DNA from 2 places in the Sporosarcina sp. NPDC096371 genome. Region 1 is predicted to be linked to the other one. Evidence: riboswitches for the same ligand, from Rfam matches in the RefSeq annotation. Region 1 holds a riboswitch; the other holds the start of a gene.

Region 1 (3,425 bases):
TTAGCATTCATCCTACCACTTATAGAAGTGGCGGACTTCTGCTGAATTAAGTTAGTGGTTCAAGATCAACTTCAAACCCTAAGTCTTCCAGCATCTGACGATCACGGTTGCTTTCTTGTCCTGCCGTTGTTAAATAATCACCAATAAAAATCGAGTTTGCTGGGTATAATCCGAACGGTTGTAAGCTACGCAAGTTCACTTCTCGACCTCCGGAAATTCTAATTTCCTTCGTAGGATTCATGAATCTGAACAAGCACAACACTTTCAAGCAATAACGAGGTGTTAATTCATCCGTACCGCCGAGGGGCGTCCCATCCACCGCATGTAGAAAGTTAACGGGAATCGAATCAGCATCCATTGCATGTAAGCTGCGCGCCATTGAAACGACATCTTGTTTCGTTTCACGCATGCCTACGATGACACCTGAACATGGTGAGATACCCGACTGCTTCACAAGGTCGACCGTGTTGACGCGGTCCTCATATGTATGAGATGTCGTGATACTTTCATGATGTTCCGCTGACGTGTTGATGTTGTGATTGTAGCGGTCAACGCCTGCTTCTTTTAACCGTAATGCCTGTTCTGGCTTCAATAGTCCAAGGCAAGCACAAACAGTCATATGTTCATGTTTCGCCTTGATTTCCTTCACAGAATCGATCACAATTTCAAGCTCTCGGTTGAGTGGGCCCCTACCGCTCGCCACAATACAGTAGGTTCCTGCATTCAATTCCACCGCTCTTGCCGCCCCTGTCACGATTTCTTCTTTTTTCATCATGGCATACTTTTCAATTGGAGCTGTCGAAACGATTGACTGTGCGCAATACCCGCAGTTTTCGGGACATAAGCCAGATTTCGTATTCATGATCATATTGAGTTTCACTTTATTCCCATAGTAATGTTTCCGAATCGTATAAGCTCCGTGAAGGAGTGCTAGCAAATCCTCATCAGGACTGTTTAAAATGGCAAGTGCTTCGCCATCCGTCAATATATGTCCTTCGAGTACACGTTTTGCTAAAGCATCGTACTTCGTCATGTCAACGCCTCACTTTCAGCAACTTGTACATACGGTGTCCAAACATCCCTGCGAGTACTGACAATAATAGATCTTTCGGCAGTGGCGGTATCATCCATAACCACGCCACTTTGTACGTAAAAACATCCGGCGCCGCAGCCCACAGCTTATACGCGGCGTACATCCAATTCGTACCGATAACATAATTCACAACCATCGCAACGAGTGCCGCAATAATATAACCATGTAACTTATTATTTTTTTCAACAATCTTCCCCGCGATATACGCTGCAAAAATGAATGACACTATAAATCCAAATGTCGGGCTAATGATGGAGCCGAAACCTCCGCTGAATTTTGCAAAGACTGGTGCTCCAGCAAGTCCGATAAACATATAGACCGTCATCGCAATGGCACCTAACCGGCTCCCTAAAATAAGTCCTGCTAAGATAGCGAAAAACGTCTGCAATGTAATCGGCACACTACCAACGACCAGAAAAGGTGCAAAGGCCGTAATGTTTGCCCCAATCATCATCAGTGAAGCAAACATCCCACAATAGACAAGACTTAGTGCACTCATCCCACTTTTCGTTTTCACTGTAGCTGTTGTCATCGAATACCCTCCTTATGTTAACTCTAATAGAATAAAAGATAACTCATTATGTGTCAACTTAAATAACAAAGTAGTTAACCTATATATTTTGAAATAAAAAAATCACTAGCAACATTCGCTAGCGATTTCATTTCATTACTTTTTCTCTTCATCTTTTGGAAATAAAAAATAGGCAAGAAACCCACCAACAGCCATCGCACCTAACGTGATATAGATTCGTGACATGGGCGGCACGTCTTGATGACTCTTGTTTAGCATCATAATGCTAACCGTACCAACAATCATCATGATTGGAATAATATACATAAAAGCTCTCAACTTATTCACCTTCTGTTTGTCATTTCCCCCCATCTTACCATACATATTCTAGCATTCTACAAAGGACAGCTTGACGAAAGGCAATTATAACGTTATGATGATTTCAATTATTCAACCAATAATAAGAGATGTATTTCAATCCGTCTCCTCTATTAGTTAATTCAACTACATAATTTATTCTTATCAAGAGAAGCAGAGGGAACTGGCCCTATGAAGCTTCAGCAACCTGCCGAAAGGACTGGTGCTAATTCCAGTGGGGTCCATCTGTGATCCTGAAGATGAGAAGGGACAAATACGTATACTCGTAAAGCCTTCTTTCTATGAAGGCTTTTTTTATTTTTTCAGATTACTAAACCGATACGAAGAAAGAGAGTGATTAGTTATGTCAAAACATCCTATTGAAGAACAACTACAGAAAAGAATACTCATTATGGATGGTGCGATGGGGACCATGTTGCAAAATGCTAATCTGTCTCCTGAAGACTTCGGTGGCGAAGAATACGATGGTTGTAACGAATATTTAAACATCACAAGACCCGACGTCCTTAACCGGATTCACCGTGAATATTTAGATGCTGGTGCCGATATCATTTCAACAAATACCTTTGGAGGGACGCCGATCGTCCTCGATGACTACGATTTGGGCGATCAGGCACATGACATCAACTTCCGTGCAGCACAAATTGCTAAAGAATGTGCCGAAGACTTTTCCACATCTGATTGGCCTCGCTTTGTTGCCGGTGCAATGGGACCTACAACCAAAACATTATCCGTCACAGGCGGCGCTACGTTTGACGGTTTGACACATGACTTTTATGTACAAGCGAAGGCACTTATCGAAGGCGGTTGCGATTTGCTTTTGATGGAAACTAGCCAGGATATGCTGAATGTCAAAGCCGGAACACTAGGCATCAAACGCGCATTCGAAGAGACAGGACAGGAATTGCCCGTGATGATTTCCGGAACAATTGAACCAATGGGGACGACCCTTGCAGGGCAGAGTATCGAATCATTCTATATTTCAATCGAACATATCAAACCACTCTCAGTCGGCTTGAACTGTGCGACAGGACCGGAGTTCATGACGGATCACCTGCGCTCACTCTCAGAGTTGGCAACGAGTTATGTCAGTTGTTACCCAAATGCTGGACTACCGGACGAAGAAGGTCATTACCATGAATCACCTGAATCCCTTTCCAAAAAGTTAGAAGGGTTTGCAGACAAAGGCTGGTTGAACGTAGTAGGTGGATGTTGCGGAACAACGCCTGCACATATTCGCGCAATCCGTGAAGCCGTAGCCGATAAAAAACCACGACAAGGTCCAGAAAGCGTTCATGGGCATGCCGTGTCTGGTATAGAGCCACTATTATATGACGACTCCATGCGCCCTCTATTAATTGGCGAACGGACTAACGTTATCGGTTCCCGCAAATTCAAACAGCTTATCGTAGATGGCAAATTTGAAGAAGCATCAGAAATTGC
Region 2 (3,425 bases), on a different contig from region 1:
TCACCGTGCACGCCAAAAGCATGACCTGGCGCAACGGCTACATCGGCCTTATTTAAAAGAAGGTCTGTGAACGATTCACTTGTATAGCCTGTGGGAACAGGTAGCCACGCGAAAAATGACGCGGAGGGAGCCACCACATTCCAACCAATTCGATTGCACTCAGTGATTAAAACGTTGCGGCGACTTTCATATAGAGCAATCAGCTCATCCACACAGTCTTGACTGCCTGATAATGCGACGGCAGCGGCGCGTTGAATGGCTGGGAAAATATCGATGAATAAATGATCTTGCAAGGTACCGATGGCTTTAATAATTTCGGCATTACCGACCGCGAATCCTACGCGCCAACCGGCCATATTATACGTTTTTGACAAGGTGTACATTTCAATTCCGACCTCTTTAGCACCCTCTACCTGTAGGAAACTAAGTGGTTTTTTGCCGTCAAAGCCAATTCCGCCGTAAGCAAAGTCATGCATAATGGCAATGTCATTGGACTTAGCCAAAGCAATCGTTTCTTCAAAAAACGGAATGGTTGCAGTGGCACTTGTTGGGTTGTTTGGGTAGTTTAAATACATTAACTTTGCCTTTTTTTGTTCGTCAGTTAAGGCGCTGTAATCCGGAAAATAATTATTTTCTGCGAGTAAGGGCATAGTTTCGTAGTTAATATTTGCTAAGCTCACACCTGATAAATAATCTGGATAACCAGGATCCGGTAGTAAAAGTAATTCCCCTTCATTCATCAAAGCAAGGGGTAATTCGACTAATCCAGGCTTTGTACCAAATAGAACCGCTACTTCCGTTTTAGGGTCGATATCGACATTGAATTCGCGTTTGTAAAAGTCTGCAGCAGCTTGTTTGAATTCTGCAATCCCTCTGAAAGGGGAATAGCCATGCGTAGCTGGGTCTTCAACGGCTTCCTGTAAAGCCTTGACTATATGGGGTGGAGTAGGTTGGTCTGGATTGCCTCGCCCTAAGTTAATCACGTCTCGTCCTTCCGAAAGTGCTTGCTCTACATTTCGAACGAGTGATGAAAAGAAGTGTGGTGGTAAATTTTTCAACCGATTTGAGAGTGTCATAGGATTACCTCTTTCATTTGAGTAGTCAATTATTTATATGCTAGTATACAGGAGTTATTGACTTAATAGCAATATTGCACTAGTTGTCAATTGTATTATTGTGTTGACAATTTAGTTGGTTCAGACTACTATATAACTTAAGCTTCAAACAATTACATATGTAACTTATCATGAGCGACCGAGGGATAGGCCCGATGACGTCCAGCAACCCCTTGTATACAACGAGGAAGGTGCCAACTCCTACAGAGTGAATGTTATTCTGAAAGATAAGCTGAAACGATATTTTCGGTGCTTCTTTCATTTATGAAAGAGGTATTTTTTATTATATTGATCAGAATTTTTTCCGAATTACATAAAAATCCACAGCGTAGTTGATTGAATAGAAAGAGGAGAAGTCAATGATTCAAATCCAAAAGGTCTCGAAGATTTATCAAACTAAAGATAGGATTGTAAGAGGTGTCGATAACGTTTCGCTCGAGATTAACAAGGGTGACATTTTCGGCATTGTCGGTTATTCAGGTGCTGGGAAAAGTTCGCTGATTCGCTGCTTGAATCTATTGGAAAAGCCTACGGAAGGTACAATCTTAATAGATGGCGTTAATTTGACGAAGTTAAGAGGGAAAAGCTTGCGTCAAGCAAGATTGAAAATCGGTATGATTTTTCAGCACTTTTATTTAATTAGCCAAAAGACGGTATATGAAAATATTGCATTCGCATTACGTGCAGCAAAAACACCTGAGGCTCGAATTAGTGACCGTGTAGCAGAGTTGCTTGAAATGGTCGGTTTGTCGGATAAACGAAATGTCTATCCTGCACAATTGAGTGGAGGGCAAAAGCAACGAGTTGGAATTGCCCGAGCGCTTGCTAATAACCCATCCGTTTTACTCTGTGATGAAGCAACATCCGCCTTGGATCCAAATACGACTTTGTCGATTTTACGATTATTAAAGAAAATCAATTTGGAGCTACAGATTACAATTGTGTTAATCACGCATGAGATGCATGTGGTAAAAGAAATTTGTAATCGCATGGCGATTATGCAAAATGGAAAAGTGATTGAAGAAGGACAAGTGTATGATGTTTTTTCGGATCCTCAAGAAGAACTAACGAAAGAATTCATCAGCAGTGTAGTGTCCTTTGACGTTCCGGCAGCTATTTTAGCAAATTGCACAGGACGTATTGTGAAATTGATGTTCAAAGGAAATGTCGCAGGTGAGAGTGTTATCTCTGAAACTATCCAAAAATACAACGTAACGGGTAATTTCTTGCATGGATCGATTGAGTATATTCAAGAAATGCCACTGGGAATATTTGTGATGGAGTTGCTGGGAGAACCGGCGGCTGTTGAGCAAGCCATCGCATATCTATCATCTCGTCATGTACAAGTGGAGGTGATCGGCAATGGGAATTGATGTACAACAAATCATTGAATTACTGCCAGATATGACAAAGGCATTTGGTGAAACACTTTTCATGGTGGGGATCTCACTTGTTGTTGCGTTGATCATTGGGTTACCATTGGGCATTTTACTATTTGCGACGGATAAAGGATTGTTCCTAGAAAATATTATAGTGAAATCGATTCTAGGTTTCATCACCAATATGGTCCGGTCCATTCCTTATATCATTTTACTTGTGTTACTCATTCCTTTGACTACACTTCTAGTCGGTACGTCAATTGGTCCGACGGCAGCTAGTGTATCTTTGTCAGCAGCGGCCATTCCATTTTTTGCACGAATTGTGGAGACTTCACTTCGAGAAATCGATAAGGGTGTCATTGAAGCGGCGATTTCAATTGGTGCAAGTCCTTGGATGATCATCCGCAACGTATTATTACCGGAAGCAAAGTCAAGTATTATCCAAGGGCTGACGTTGACTGTCATCAGTTTGGTTGCCTATTCCGCAATGGCAGGGGTTGTCGGCGGAGGTGGAATGGGAGATTTGGCCATCCGTTATGGCTACTACCGTTATGACGAAACAATCATGGTTGTAACAGTACTTATTTTAATTGTGCTTGTACAAATTATTCAGTTTGCAGGAGATTGGATTTCAAAATCAGTTGATAAACGATAACAGAGGAGAGATGACATCATGAAAAAACTACTGATTACTTGTATGATGATTGCCCTAGTAGCTGTACTGGCTGCTTGTGGAGGAAAAGACAAAAATGTTTCGAATGACGAGAAATCCATAACAATTGGCGCAACAGCAGGCCCATATAGTGATATGTTGAAAAAGGCGATTATCCCGGGATTAGAGGAAAAAGGCTATAAAGTGGAGCTGAAAGAGTTTAGTGATTATATTCAGCCGAACCAAGCACTAGCAAATGGGGAGATACATGCTAACTTA

What was found. Region 1 has a riboswitch for S-adenosylmethionine ahead of metH (methionine synthase). Riboswitches for the same ligand answer to the same signal wherever they lie in the genome.
Region 2: another riboswitch for S-adenosylmethionine. It lies ahead of ACIQ0H_RS10065 (methionine ABC transporter ATP-binding protein); the one in region 1 lies ahead of metH (methionine synthase).

What each region holds. Positions count from the first base shown of each region.
Region 1 is NZ_JBIWFE010000004.1:217,188-220,612, forward strand. It holds gene bioB (biotin synthase BioB) at 47-1,033, opposite strand; gene ACIQ0H_RS12650 (biotin transporter BioY) at 1,035-1,625, opposite strand; gene ACIQ0H_RS12655 (histidine kinase) at 1,761-1,943, opposite strand; SAM riboswitch class I at 2,121-2,228, shown strand; gene metH (methionine synthase) at 2,326-3,425, shown strand, end outside.
Region 2 is NZ_JBIWFE010000003.1:284,136-287,560, forward strand. It holds gene ACIQ0H_RS10060 (pyridoxal phosphate-dependent aminotransferase) at 1-1,076, opposite strand, end outside; SAM riboswitch class I at 1,239-1,349, shown strand; gene ACIQ0H_RS10065 (methionine ABC transporter ATP-binding protein) at 1,475-2,488, shown strand; gene ACIQ0H_RS10070 (methionine ABC transporter permease) at 2,478-3,149, shown strand; gene ACIQ0H_RS10075 (MetQ/NlpA family ABC transporter substrate-binding protein) at 3,168-3,425, shown strand, end outside.